Terriglobus albidus: one gene and its partner. The protein of the gene in region 1 binds, or shares a complex with, the protein of each later gene. Links are inferred from orthologs where the notes say so. Each region holds a gene or a part of one and is shown in the gene's direction. Other genes may lie near its edges.

Evidence for each region.
Region 2: the proteins of pheS (region 1) and pheT are in contact, whole or in part, in a crystal structure (PDB 6P24), measured with the Escherichia coli proteins. The link is inferred for Terriglobus albidus from one-to-one orthologs.

The regions. Positions count from the first base shown.
Region 1 is NZ_CP042806.1:1,169,345-1,176,668, reverse strand. The notes cover bases 1,336-4,245. They hold pheS (phenylalanine--tRNA ligase subunit alpha), read left to right. Parts: upstream 1,336-2,205; coding sequence 2,206-3,285; downstream 3,286-4,245. Other genes in these bases: FTW19_RS04800 (M28 family peptidase), read right to left, coding at 3,569-4,245; FTW19_RS04810 (UbiA family prenyltransferase), read left to right, coding at 1,336-2,088. In the rest of the region: FTW19_RS04815 (efflux RND transporter periplasmic adaptor subunit), read right to left, coding at 1-390; more of FTW19_RS04810, read left to right, coding at 622-1,335; more of FTW19_RS04800, read right to left, coding at 4,246-5,230; FTW19_RS04795 (RNA polymerase sigma-70 factor), read left to right, coding at 5,279-6,163; FTW19_RS04790 (SDR family oxidoreductase), read left to right, coding at 6,201-6,944; dacB (D-alanyl-D-alanine carboxypeptidase/D-alanyl-D-alanine endopeptidase), read right to left, coding at 7,053-7,324.
Region 2 is NZ_CP042806.1:1,362,632-1,369,974, reverse strand. What follows is about bases 2,597-5,525. They hold pheT (phenylalanine--tRNA ligase subunit beta), read left to right. Parts: upstream 2,597-2,989; coding sequence 2,990-5,062; downstream 5,063-5,525. Other genes in these bases: FTW19_RS05460 (cell division protein ZapA), read left to right, coding at 5,494-5,525; FTW19_RS05465 (hypothetical protein), read left to right, coding at 5,204-5,485. In the rest of the region: FTW19_RS05490 (TonB-dependent receptor), read left to right, coding at 1-975; FTW19_RS05485 (hypothetical protein), read left to right, coding at 1,135-1,491; FTW19_RS05480 (hypothetical protein), read left to right, coding at 1,653-1,973; FTW19_RS05475 (OsmC family protein), read right to left, coding at 2,030-2,464; more of FTW19_RS05460, read left to right, coding at 5,526-5,817; FTW19_RS05455 (bactofilin family protein), read right to left, coding at 5,939-6,466; FTW19_RS05450 (FmdE family protein), read left to right, coding at 6,704-7,315.

The DNA.
Region 1 (7,324 bases):
ACCTTCAGTCACATTTACCCGAAGCAACTGCCCATCGACACGCGAGCGGATGGTCACCGTGTTATAGGCGGTAACCGTTCCCAGCGCCGTGTAATAGATCGGCATGGTGCGCTGCTGTACTCGTGCAGCCGCCACAGCAACAGGGCCGCCAAAGCCCCCTCGACCGCCCCCCGGTCCACCTTGGCCAGCCCCCTGGGCCGCCGCATTCTTGCGGTTATCCACGATCTTCCAGACACAGAAACCTACGAAGGCGGCAATCACCAGGACGATGATGATCTTGCGGAGAACGCTGCCCTTTTTGGGGCCCTCGTGCGCAGGCGGTGCATCATGGTGTCCGGGCGCGGGCCGCGCCGGCGTCGATTCGTGCTCGGGCTTCTGTACAGTCGTCATGACCTTTAAAATCTATTCCGGATGATGTAGATGTCTTTGAAACGTTGGGGTGGTAATCTCCCCGGACAGAGATACGAAATTTGTCCTGGGGGCTAGTGCAAGCGTACTTCAAAATACGGACAACCCCCGCAGAAGGTTTCTCAAAACTGACCCGAATTTATAATCGAGCCATAGCCTAAGGCGGTGATCTTGCCAGTAGAACTTCAAACGATAGACGCTCCAGCCCAGCGAGTGGACGTACCACTTTGTGTCGATTTGGATGGAACTCTCGTAAAAAGCGATACGCTGCATGATGCTCTGATGGTCATGCTGCGGCATTCGCCAGGCAGCATTCTGAAGGCCTTCGGCTGGCTGCGCCAGGGCAAAGCCGCATTCAAACGGAATGTCACCTCCGTCGTGATGCTCGATGCCGCGCACCTGCCATACAACCATGCCCTTCTCCAGTACCTGCGAGAAGAAAAAGCCCGCGGACGGCAGATCTATCTGGCGACCGCCGCCGAAAAGGCTTTAGCCGACCGCGTGGCCGCCCACTTGGGTATCTTTGATGGCGTTCTGGCCAGCGACGGCAAGGTAAATCTGGCCGGAAAAAATAAACTCGCAGCCTTCCAGCAAATGTTCCCCGATGGTTTCTGTTACATCGGCAACGCGCTGCCCGACGCCAAATTGCTGGCCGCATGCGAAACGCCAATGGTCGCCAATCCCCACGGGCGCTTGAAGGTGGCCATGAAGCGCTCCGGCACCGTCCCAGTGCGGGTCTTCGAGGACAAGAAACCGGCGCTGAAGGCCTTCCTCAAGGCCATCCGTATCCACCAGTGGGCCAAGAACGTCCTGATCTTCCTGCCCCTGCTGCTGGCGCACCAGATCCGCTGGAATACCGTTGTCGGCGCCACCGTCGCCTTTCTGAGCTTCAGCTTCTGCGCGTCGGCGACCTACATCATCAACGATCTATTGGACTTAGAGGTCGACCGTAGGCATCCGCGCAAGCGCCTGCGCCCCTTTGCAGCCGCCGACCTGAGCGTTGGCGCCGGTTTCGCCATCATTGCCAGTTTCCTGGCGATCTCGGTCCTTTTTGCCATTGCACTCCCCTATCTCTGCCATGCGGTTCCGAACTTTACCTCGTTGCCGCAGCCCCATAAGTTCCTTTTATGGCTTGCCATTTACGCCGCCATGACACTCAGCTACAGCTTCCGGCTGAAGCGCATGATGCTGGTGGATGTCATCGTTCTTTCTATGCTTTACACCGTACGCATCGTCGTTGGCTCAGTGTCTACGGGGATTACGGTCACCACCTGGCTGGGCGCTTTCAGCATCTTCTTCTTCCTCTCGCTGGCTTTTGCCAAACGGTTTGCAGAGCTGGAAAATCTGCGCGCCCGCGAAAAGGACAACGCCGCCGGACGCGGTTACCGAGTCAGCGATCTGGAGCAGTTGCGTACCTTCGGCGCGGCCAGCGGATACGCGGCCGTCGTCGTATTGGCGCTCTATCTCAACTCACTGACCGCGCAGAACCTGTATCCGCACATCACCCGCCTGTGGCTGCTGATCCCGATCATCATCCTGTGGGTCAGCAGACTTTGGATGGTCGCCTCACGCGGCGATCTGGACGAAGATCCCGTGGTCTACGCCCTGGAAGACAGGCGCAGCCTGATCCTTGGCGGCATGATGCTGATCGTTATCCTCTCGGCAATCATCCCGCTTTAGGGCGCGGCTGAATGAACAGAATCTCCACTCAGCCTGGCTGACTGGAGAGCGAAGGAACCTGAATCATTCGATTCTTCCATTCGCCCCAACGGAGCCATTTATCCTGATACACGGCGTATGAGTGATTTGATTCCGCAACTGAACGACTACAGCGAAGCTGCGCTGGACCAGGCCTTCACCGGCCTGCTGGACGAGGTGCGCCGCGGAGCGGCCACCCTTGCCTCCCCCGAAGCCGTGGAGAACTTCCGCCTCGAGTGGCTGGGCCGTAAACAGGGCCGGCTGAAGCTGGTCAGCGATGCATGGCTGAAGACCGCTCCCGTCGAGGCCAAGAAGGCCCTGGGAATGCGCTTCAACCAGTTGAAGCAGGAGATCGGGGCCGCTCTTGAAGGCGGCGCGGCCGCCGGCAGTGACAAGAAAGCGGCTTCCCTCGATATTTCTTTGCCCGGCATCGCCCCTCGCGTCGGTGTGGAGCATCCCCTGGTCAAGACCATGCAGCAGGTCGTCGGCGTCTTCAAGGCAATGGGCTACTCCGTCGGCACCGGCCCGGAGGTCGAGACCGACTTCTACAACTTCGAAAGCCTCAACTTCCCTCCGGACCACCCGGCGCGCGATACCCAGGACACCCTGGTGATCGCCGACCAGGAAGGCAAGCCGCTGCGCGAGCGCCTGCTCATGCGGACACACACCTCGCCGGTGCAGATTCGCACCATGGAAAAGCAGCCGCCGCCACTCCGCATCGTGATCCCAGGCAAGGTGCACCGGAACGACGCCGCCGATGCCACCCACTCGCCGGTCTTCCATCAGGTCGAAGGACTTTGTGTCGATACCAACATCACCTTCAGCGACCTGAAGGGAACGCTGGACCACGCGATGAAGGCGCTCTTCGGTTCGGATGTGAAGACACGCTTCTTCCCCTCGTTCTTCCCGTTCACGGAGCCCAGCGCCGACGTGCAGATCAGCTGCCCGTTCTGCGGCCAGAAGGGCTGCCGCAAGTGCAAGTACTCCGGCTGGATCGAGCTGCTGGGCTGCGGCATGGTCGACCCCGCCGTCTTCGGCTTCGTCAACTACGACGCAAAGAAGCTCTCCGGCTTCGCCTTCGGCATGGGCGTAGAGCGCATCGCCATGATGCTCTACGGCGTAGGCGACATCGGCCAGTTCTACTCCGGCGACATGCGCTTTTTGGAGCAGTTCGCATAGCGAACTGGTTGAATGATTGATTTGCTGAATGGTTGAATAGTGGAAAGGCCCCGGAAACCCGGGGCCTTTCTTCCTTTGTCAAACGCTTTGATGTGTCATCCTGAGCATCGCGAAGGACCCGCTTTCAATCCTCCATCACTCTGGGACGTTTGAGCGTCAGCTCGAACTGTTTTCCTTTTTGTCATTTCGTAGCGACGAAGGAAGCGGAGAACTCTGCTTCTCCACCACCTACACCTGAATCCCGAAATGCAGTTAGAACAATCGAGGAACCTTCTTCAACCATTCACTTCCCGAAGCTTTGCTTCCGCGCCGCCTCAAACTCATCTCCCGGATTCCACGTAATCGGTGGCTGCGTCAGTGACACATACCCCAACTCAATCCCCAGCCGGCACAAGTTCGCCAAGCCACTGAAGTCCCACTCGGGACGAAAGTTGTCAGTCACGTTGTGATAGTCGTTCTGATTGAAAACCTCAGCCTGCTTGCGTCCCCAATCCTTGTCATGCCCCTTGTAGGTCCCGCCCTGGCCGAGCGAAAAGGCCGGTACGCCCGCATGCGCGAAAGAGAAGTGATCGGAGCGGTAGTAGCCGCCGCTTACATCAGGCCGCGGCGCCGGGATCGCATATCCGAACTTCTTTCCGGCCGCCTCCATCGTGGGATAGAAGCTGGTGCGCTGCACACCCCCTGCATGAAGCTCTGAGCCCATCCCCAGCGGCAGAATCTCATCGAAGTTCAGATTCAGGTTGATCTGCCCCAGCGGCATAGGGGGATGCTGTGCCAGGTAGAGCGATCCCAGCAGGCCCTGCTCCTCCGCCGTAACTGCCGCGAAGACCATGGAGTGCGGCGGCAGCACCTTCGAGGACGTAACCGCACGCGCGATCTCCAGTAGCATGGCCGTCCCCGTGCCGTTATCCGCAGCGCCATTAAAGATCGCGTCCTCACCGGGTTTTGCGTCAGCTTTAACACCAAGATGGTCATAATGCGCGGAGTAGACCACTGCCTGGTCCTGGGCGGTGCGTAGCACTCCGGGATAGACGCCGATCACATTTGGCGACTGGAAGTGGCGCACGGAGCTTACAACCGTCGCCTTCAGCGAAACCGGCAGCTCGCGCGCCTGGAAACCCGGCTTGGCTGCGGCGGCAAACTCTGCATCCAGCGTTGTGCCGGCTGACTCAAAAAGCTTCTTCGCGATATCGAGCTGGATCCACGACGCCGCCGAAAGCTTCGGATCTTTGTCCTGCGTCAGGAAAGTCTTTTCGGAGGTATTGGAGTTGCGGACAACATCCCAGCCGTAGCTTGCCAGATCGGTCCGATGAATGATCAACGCTCCAACAGCGCCCATCTCCGCGGCGTGCTCAAACTTATAGGTCCAGCGGCCGTAGTAGGTCATGCCCTTGCCGCCGAAGAACTTCGGATCGTCCGACGGGGGATCGTTGACGATGCAGAGAATCACCTTCCCCTTTACGTCCACGCCCTTATAGTCGTCCCACTTGTACTCAGGCGCGGTGACACCATAGCCCACCCAGACGATAGGTGCATCGATGGCTGCCTGCGGCTCGAGCTTCGAGTTGAAGACGACGAAGTCCTCCGCAAAACGCAGCGGCATCGGAGCACCGGATTTTGGAACAAGCGTAAAGGTCGTCTTCGCCGGATCGGACTTAACACTGGTGAAGTCCACCTGCTGGAAGTAGGTGCCGTTGTCGCCGCCGGGACGCAGACCATAGCTGGCGAACTGTGTCGCAATAAACTTCGCCGCAAGCTCGCCGCCGCGTTGGCCGGGATAGCGGCCCTCTAACAGATCATCGGCAAGGAACTGATCGAAGGCACGAATCGAGTCAGCCGAGACAGTGTTCTCCGCTGCTTCGACCGCAGGCGGCAATGGCTTGGTGGTTGCGGTTTGGGCAGCCAGCGTTCCGGCAAGAAGAGAGAGAGCGAGCGCTTGCTTCATGGGGCAGAGGTTTCTCCGTGAGAATTTGAGTTTATACAATGCCCTTGCATGCAGTTTGCGCCGACCGGAGATCTCGCAGCCTTTGAGGCCTCACGGCCGCGCCTGTTCGGCATTGCCTATCGCATGCTGGGCTCAGCGGCTGAAGCCGAAGACGTAGTCCAGGACGCCTGGCTGCGCTGGCAGTCGGTCGACCACTCCCAGGTTCGCGAGCCCGCAGCTTTTCTCGCAACTACCGTCACCCGCCTTGCCATCGACGCCCTGAACTCGGCACGCATGCAACGCGAAACCTACATCGGGCCGTGGCTCCCGGAGCCCGTGGACACCTCGCAGGATCCCTACCTGGGGGCAGAGCGCGGCGAGGCCCTGGAGATGGCTGTGCTGCTTCTGCTGGAAAAGCTGAAGCCCGCTGAACGCGCCGCCTATGTCCTGCGCGAGGCCTTCGACTACGGCTATGAGCAGATCGCCCAGGTGCTCGAAACCAGCGAGGCCAACTGCCGCCAACTGGTCACCCGCGCCCGGAAACACCTCGCCACCGAGCGGCATCAGCTCGTCTCCCGCGAACAGCAGGAACAGTTGCTGGAATCCTTCCTCGTCGCCGCCGAGAACGGAGACACCGCCGCGCTGGAAAGGCTCTTCACCGCGGACATCATCTCTTTCGCCGACGGCGGCGGCGTAGTGACGGCAGCCAGGGTGCCAGTCCTCGGCCGCGAACGTGTCGCACAGGTCATCGCCTTCTTCGGTCAGAAGCTCTGGCCGGGAATTACCGTCAAACGCCTGGAAGTCAACGGAGAACCCGCCGCGCTCCTGCTTCGCGGGCAAGATCCGTACGCTGTTATCCGCCTCGAAGCCTCGGCGGAGGGCGTTCACCAGGTGATGTGGGTCATGAACCCGGCCAAGCTGGAAAGAATTTCATCCACCCTGTCACAAAACTGACCCCTCGCCAGTCATGGCTGGCAGAGGAGAGACAGAGATGAAGATCGTAGTCATTGGCGGCAGCGGACTGATCGGCAAAAAGCTGATTGCAATTCTCAACCAGGAAGGTCACCAGGCCGTTCCGGCCTCACCCAGCACCGGCGTGAATGCTCTGACCGGAGAAGGCCTGGCGCAGGCACTCCAAGGCGCCGATGTCGTGGTGGAACTTACGAATCCCCCAACCTTCGATCCGAAGCAGGTCATGGAGTTCTTCACGACCACGGCGGCAAACATCACCAAGGCCGAGAAGGCAGCCGGGGTGAAGCATCACGTCGCATTATCCGTAGTGGGCGCCGACAGGATGCCCGGAAGCGGCTATATGCCCGGCAAGGTTGCTCAGGAAGACGCCATCAAAACGAGCGGGATACCGTACACCATCGTGCGGGCAACACAGTTCTTCGAGTTCGTGGAGATGATCGCAGGAGCGTCGACTGAGGACGGTGTAGTGAATCTCTCATCTACGACCATGCAACCCATCGCCGCCGACGATGTTGCAGCGGCTCTCGCAAAGATCGTGACCGCAGCGCCACGGAATACGACGATCGATCTTGCAGGCCCCGAGAAGATTGCGATGGACGAGCTGGCTCGCCGCCTGTTCAACGCCAAGAAAGTTGACCGTAAAGTGGTCACACGCGAGGAATCACTTTACTTCGGAGCAAAGGTCGACAACCAGAGCCTGGTGCCGATCGGCGATGCCATTTTGGGTATGACGAAGTATGGGGACTGGCTGAAGAGCGCATAAAACGAGTAGGACCCCTTTGGCTGTCATCCTGAACAACGCGAAGGACCTGCTTTGCTGTTCCCTTCTTCGCTTTTCAGCGAAGAAGGGAGCAGCCCAGGGTTTCGATCCTCAATTCGCAGCAGCAATCGCCGTAACGATCTTATCCATCGCGTCCCGGTCGGCATTCGTTCGCGGGTAATGCGTGCTGACCATGACCGAGAAGATCAGTGTCTTGCCGCTGGCTGTATCGACATATCCCGACAGCGCACGTGCCTCAGACAAAGTCCCTGTCTTGGCGTAGAGATGATCCTTCATCGGCGCATTCGGGAAACGTGCAGCCAGCGTACCGTCTTCTCCACCAATCGGCAGTGTCCTCTTCCAATCAGCAAACCACGGCTGCG
Region 2 (7,343 bases), 190 kb from region 1 along the record:
ATCAACGGACCGATCTTTAACATCAATCCGGACACCGGACTCTCCGGCCCTTCCTGCTTTACGGATACGGCTCACAAGATACCGGATACCACCAAGGCCTGCGGCTACGCGAATACGAGCGCCACGATCAACAATCGGCGTCCTCTGAACTCGCAGTTCGGTTCCTCGGCGGCAAACCCGATCTACAGCAACGTGTGGATCATCCGCTCGAACCAGAACTCGAACTACAACGCCCTGCAGATCAAGCTCGAGAAGCGCCTGTCACACCACTTCAGCGCCAGCGGTTACTACACCTGGAGCAAGACGCTGCAGAGCAACACACTCGACTCAACCGGCGGCCTGAATGGCACGTTCGTCGACGCCAACTATCCACAACTGGAATACCGTCAGCGTTCTGACCAGGACCGCCGTCACATGATGACGATGTCCTTCGTCTGGAAGCCTGACTACTTCACGCAGTACAACCGTCTTGTGCGCACAGCGCTGAATGGCTGGACCGTCACGGGTATCTGGACTGCGAACAGCGGTCAACCGTTCACCGTCACCACCGGTAATGACAACTACTTCTCCGGCCTGGGCAACAACCGCCCGAGCCTGAAGCCTGGCGCCGTTGCCCACACGCTGCCGCAGGGCTCGCGTGTGGCTGAGATGAAGCAGTGGTTCGATACCTCGGTCTACTGCCGTCCGGGTACGGATGCCGGCTGCCCGGGCGTCGGTCCGGGAGGTCTGCTGGGCAATACGCGTCCTGCAACGCTCGACGTCCCTGGCTATCGCAATGTCGATGCTTCGCTCTTCCGCAGCTTCAATGTCTACGAAGAAGTGAAGTTCCAGCTTCGCGGCGAGTTCCAGAATGTCTTCAACCTGGTCAATCTGGGTGGACCTTCGGCGTCAATGTCGGCATCGAACTTCGGCCAGATCACCGGCAGCGGTGGCGGCGTCCGCGTCATCCAGATCGGCGGACGTGTCCTCTTCTAACGGAACACAAGCCAGCAACGGAAAAGGGAGCCTTCGGGCTCCCTTTTCTGTTGCCTATCCGACGCAGCTTGCCCGCAACCCGTGGCCACCATGTTTGTTGCGCGAAACAAGGCGCGACAAAGCGCGTTTGAGCAGAACGTAAGGCGGAGGTTACCGCATATGAATACGATCAAGTCGGCAACGAAGTGGATTGGCGGAGCGGCAATGGCTGCCGTGATGTTCTTCGGTCTCTCACACAAGGCTGAGGCGCAGCATGTCTCGTTCGGTGTGCAGGTCGGAGGTCCCGTCGTAGTCGCGGAGCCTGCGTATCCGTATGCGTATGCCTACAACGGTGGCTACTACAACGGCTATAACGGCTACTACCGCGACGACTGGCGCCGTCGCCAGCATTGGGAGCATGAGCGTTGGGAGCGCGAACGCCACTACGACCGTGACTACCGTCGGGACTATGACCATGATCGTGGACGCGGCTTCGACCGTGACCACGGCTACGGATACGGCTACGGACGCCGCTAGTTGAAAGATCTTCCACCCGGGGCGGGCGTACGTTTCCCGCCCCGTATTTTTCTTCTTTTAAATCAGCAACTTACAGTAGCGACCCGGGATTTTTTGAAAGGTTGCGCGCAACACAAAGCGAAGTTCGCCGTTCAACCCGATGTACGCAGGAGGTAAATGCGATGAGTGCTCTGAAGACAGTTTCCAGGTGGATTGCCGGTGCGGCGGTGGCCGGTGCGATATTCGTGGCGGCCCCGCAGAAGAGTGAAGCCCAGGTTGCGGTTGGTGTTCAAATTGGCGGGCCCGTAGTTGTGGCTCGTCCGGTTCCGCCGCCTTATTACCGGCCTTACTATGGCGGTTATTACCGCCCCTATGGCTACCGGCCTTATGGCTACTACGGTCCGAGACCTGTCTACTACGCTCCGCGTCCGGTGTATGTGCGGCCGGTACCTCCGCCCTACTACTACCGCCCGGGCGTCAGTTTCGGAGTCCGCGTCCGGTAACGGAAAGCATTAAAAATCCCCGCCCCACGGAGCGGGGATTTTTGTTTAAACCTGGTTTACAGAAGAGTGGCGTCGAGGGTGATTTCGGCAGCGGCAAGAAGCCGCGAGATGGGGCAGTTCTTCTTAGCGCCGTCTGCGATCTCGTGAAACTTCGCGGCATCAAGACCGGGGACACTGGCCTTGACGGTGAGCAGGATCTTGTTGACCGTAGGTGCGCCATTCACCATGTCGAGGGTAACCTTCGCGGTGGTGTCGATTGAGGCCGGCGGGGTGTTGTTCTTGGTCAACTCAGCCGAGAGAGCCATGGAGTAACAGCCGGCATGGGAGGCGGCGATCAGCTCCTCAGGGTTGGTGCCGGGCTTGTTCTCAAAGCGCGTAACGAACGAGTACTCCTGATCCTTGAGAACGCCGCTCTGCGTCGAGATAACGCCGCTGCCGTCCTTCAATCCACCCTTCCATACCGCGGTTGCGGTGCGATCTGCGATAGCCATCGATTCTTTCTCCTTGTACCGGGTTAGATGCTGCGATTTTTTTCGCGTTGCAGGTGTATGCTCCTGCCATGCAGACGCAACCTGAACAAACGGTTGAGACGGCCGCCGAGGATACGGAGAGCTGCCCGCTGCCCGGCGAACACCACCAAGTGTACTGTCCAACGTGCTCGGCGCGCCTTACCAGCCGGCGGTGCAAGCTGATCTGCGACCAGTGCGGGTATTACATGTCGTGCGCGGACTATTACTGAGACGAGTCTAGAGCTAGACATTTTTTTGTTTGTCATTTCGGAGCGTTAGCGGAGAAATCTGCTTTTCTACCGAGGCCTCTCACCCGGGCAGACTCCGAAAAGCAGATCCCTTTGGGATCACAAAAAGCGGTCGCTCCCAGGGCGATACCCGCCCTTCGCGATAAAACTGCGACGAATAGGGCAACGAAGGTAGTGGCTTAACCGAATTTGCCGATACGCCCCGTTCTCAGACGGTCACAGGCCTTAGGTTCGATAGACTATTGCCAGTACCCTGGCAATGAAGATCCTCTCCAACTGGCTCCGCTCCTACCTTCCTGCGCTCACTGTCTCTGACCGTCAACTGGCCGATGACCTGACCCTGCGCGGCATCGCCGTCGAGGGTGTCTTCGAACTGAACGACGACAATGGCTCTCTGTTCGAGATGGACATCACCACCAACCGTGTGGATGCGATGAACCATTACGGCGTAGCCCGTGAAGCAGCAGCTATCTATGACGTTCCGCTGTTGCCTCTGGATCTGGCGCTGCCTGCACCAGCTGCCGGTGAGTCTCACCCGGTCCGCATTGAGGCCAAAGACCTGTGCGGACGCTTTACAGCCCAGGTAATTCGCGGCGTCACCGTCAAGGCGACCGATGGCGACATCGCCTCGCGTTTTGCGGCGCTGGGGCAGAAGCCGATCTCGAACGCGGTCGACATTACCAACTACACCTGGCTGGCGATGGGCCACCCGACCCACGTCTTCGACCTCGACAAGATCGAGGGCGCCATTGTGGTGCGTACTGCCCGCAAAGGCGAGACCATCAAGCTGCTGGACGGAACCGATAAGGTGCTGGAAGCCGATGACCTGGTCGTCGCCGACGAGAAGAAGGCCCTTGGTCTGGCCGGCGTAATGGGCGGCTGGGACTCGCGCGTCACGGAAGAGACGAAGAACATTCTGGTAGAGGCTGCGTGGTTCGATCCGTCGAGCATCCGCCGCAGCTCTCGCCGTCACGGTCTGCATACGGATGCCTCGCATCGTTTCGAGCGCGGTGCGGATATCGCAGCTGCTCCGGCGGCCAATGCCCTGGTCTCGAAGCTCCTTGTACAGTTCTGCGGCGGCACCCTGACCGGAGCCATGACCGACGTTTTGATTCCGGAGATCGAGGCAAAGACGGCGAAACGCCCTCCCATTGCGTTGGCGGCAAGCGAAGTACAGCGCCTGCTTGGCTCAACAACCGATGGCCAAGGCATTACCGCCTGTGTCGTGGAGCAGTATCTGCGTGCCCTCGGCTGCGTCCTGGCTCCTGCCGGCGATAGCGCTTATGCGGTAACGCTTCCCTCGTGGCGGCTTGATCTTGAGCGCGAGATCGACCTGATCGAAGAGGTCGCTCGCGTGTATGGCTACAACCGTTTCGAAAACACGCTGCCGTCGTTCTCCGGTGGAGTGGTAGAGCTGCCCTACGAGGCTCCGGAGCGCGCAGTCCGGTCAACATTGCTTGCAGCGGGTTTCACAGAAGCGATCTCCAGTACCTTTGCCTCTGATGCCGATTCGCAAACCTTCGCCGGTGGCGGCGTGCCGATGGGCAATCCGCTGAATGAAGAGGCCGGTAACCTGCGTCCCTCGCTGCTGCCAGGCATGGTGACCATGCTGGCGACGAACCTGAATCGCGATGTGAACGACGTGCGGCTTTATGAGATGGGCACACGCTTCACCGGATCCACGACAACGGTCGTCGAAGAGCCGTCACTCTCTCTGGGAGCAACCGGCGGAGCCCGTGCCACCGCAGTTGTAAGCGAGGCCGATGCTCTCTTCTACGAGCTGAAGGGCGCGATCGAGAAGCTGTTTGCTCGCTTCCGCATTCCGGCGCATGTGTATGCGCAGGCGAACCTGCCATCGTGGGTCGAGCCAGGCCGCGGGGCCACCATCTCCATCGAAGGCCAGATTGTGGCCGTGTTGGGAGAACTCTCTTCTGCAGAAGCCGGCAAGCGCAAGCTGCGGCAGCCGGTGTGGCTGGCCGAGGTGAATCTGGCGAAGCTCTTCGCTTTCCCATTGCGCACGCCGGTAGCGCATGAAATCTCGCGTTATCAGGCGGTCGAACGCGACTTCTCGTTTGTCTTCCCGGATGCCGTGACATGGGCAACAGTAGAATCGGCGATCTACGGGCTCGACAACACCGAACTGTTGCGAGTGGCCCCGGAGGAGATCTTCCGCGATGCGAAGGGCAAGGCTGTCGCTGCCGGGCACTATTCCCTGCTGACCCGTGTTGTCTTCCAGTCGCAGGAGCGCACGTTGCGCGACGAAGAGCTGACGGGCTGGTCAGCCGAGATCATCAAAACGCTGGAAGGGCTTGGCGGAAAACTGCGTGCATAGCGCGTGTCATCCAATTCCTGTCAGTCCGGAGTTGAGTGACAGCCTGGGGTGCCAAGCCAGATTCCCCAGGTTGTGGATTTCCAGCCGCATATTCACCCGCGCGAAGGCTATACTTCGCCCAGAAGAGGTAGATTTTCAGCTATGAGCACCACCGCAACCACCGTAACCGTTGATGAACTGCAGGCACTCGAACAGAAGGTGCTCCGTGCCGTTGAGATTGTCCGCAAGGAGCGCGAAGAGCGCGCCGCCGCCGAGGCGAAGGTCGCGCAACTCACGCAGCAACTGCAGTCGTTGCGCGAACAGCTCGAGCTGCAGCAGATGGAGACCCAGGACGTTCAGACGCAGGTCGAGAGCCTGAAGGGTGAGCGCGAGAACGTGCGCGGACGCATGGAGAAGCTGCTCGAGCAGCTCGAGACACTGTAGGAGGAACGATGGCAGAAGTCCCCCAGGCCGTCAGTGTTGATATCTATGGGCAGATCTACAATCTGCGCGGTACCGATCCGCAGTACATCGAGCGCCTGGCTGCATTGGTCGATGCGAAGATGCGCGCCGTTGCCTCGCATGGCGCAACCGTAGATTCTCTGCGTGTCGCTGTTCTGGCCGCACTGAATATCGCCGATGAATTGGAACAGGCACGCGGCCGTTACTCAGAGCTTGAGGGCAGCGTGGAAGAGACCTCGACAACAGTACGCAACCGCGCCGATTCGCTGGCCGGTCTGCTCGATTCGATTCTGGAAGAACGCCGCGTCGGCTGACGAGGTTTCCGACCCCCGAATCAATAGAGCGAACAGACACGAAAAAGCCCCGCTGAGAGCGGGGCTTTCTTGTGTATTGCAACCGTGCAGATCTGAGGAGTGATCTGGGAAACGATCCGGGTTAGGCTTCTGCCGCAACCGGTTCGGCCTTCTCGACGATCGCCGGGCTGCCCTTGGCATCCTGGCCACCGGGCTTGCGGATGTCGATGCCGCCTTTGAAGAAGGCGCCGTCCTCGATGCTGATGCGGGCGGCGATCACATCGCCGGTCAGCGAACCTTCGCTGCGGATTTCCACGCGATCACTGGCCTGGCAATTGCCCCGCACCTTACCCAGCACGACGATTTCGCGCGCGCTGATGTTTGCGGCTACCTGACCGTTACGGCCAATCGTTACACGGTTCCCCGGCAGATTGATGGCACCTTCCACCTTGCCGTCGATGAACAAGCTCTCCGAGCCGGAGACTTCGCCCTTGACGACGAGGGATTTGCCGATCGTAGCCTGCTCGCCGGTATTGGCGGCAGCAGGAGAAGAAGAAGAAGCAGCGGGTGTCCGCGCCGCTGCCGGTTCATAGCCGGTCGCTGGCGTGGTCGGACGAATTGGTTCGGGGGTTGAGGTGGGCACGTTGCCGGGCTGGTTCGGTTTCCACATGGTGAATCCTGTTTCCTTTCGTTCGTACGCGTGTTTGACTGCGGCTCGCGTCCGCTGCCCTTATAGGGTTGATATTACTCCGTGGTTAATCCCCTAGTCGCAAAGTTTGCGGAAAACTGGGGACGGTTTCCACAGGGGACCTATCTTGTTACCAGCGAAGATACGGAGAAAAAAGGACTTCTCGCTCCCAGAAGGACCACCTTGTATTTTGCCAGTGGAACCCGGCACCATTAAGCCATGTTGACCCTAGATGAGTTGCTCAAGGAGGCTGAGGTCGCGCACGGGCATCTTTGTGCCGGGCAGATTCTCGGTGTGCGTATGGCAATGCTGGCCTGTGCCCGTCTGGGTATCGACGAGCCACGCGGCAAAGATCGCAAGCGGCTGGTGACCTGGGTCGAGATCGATCGCTGCGCCACTGACGCGATCGGTGTCGTCACCGGTTGCCGGTTGGGCAAGCGAGCCCTCAAACCAGTGGACTACGGCAAGATGGCCGCAACCTTTGCCGATCTCTCCCTGCCTTTGGGTGAAGACCGCTACAAAGCGATTCGCGTCTGCGCGCTGGAGAGCAGCAAGCAGCGGGCAAAGGAACTCTATCCCGACGTCGAGCCGAAGAACGCGCAGCAGATGCTGGCCTATCGCGAGATGCCGGAAGCAGAGCTGTTCAGCGAGGAGTGGGTCTCGGTGTACCTGCCGCCGAAGGAGTTTCCCGGGTACAAGGGAGAGCGCGTCGCTTGTGCGCAATGCGGAGAAGGTATCAACTATGACCGCTTCGTAGTTGGAGAAGGCGAAGGCGAGATCTTATGCCGAGCCTGCGCCGCACCGAAAGAGCGGTATTATCAGCCGATTTAGGTACCCTCTTTTTTTGTCATCCTGAGCG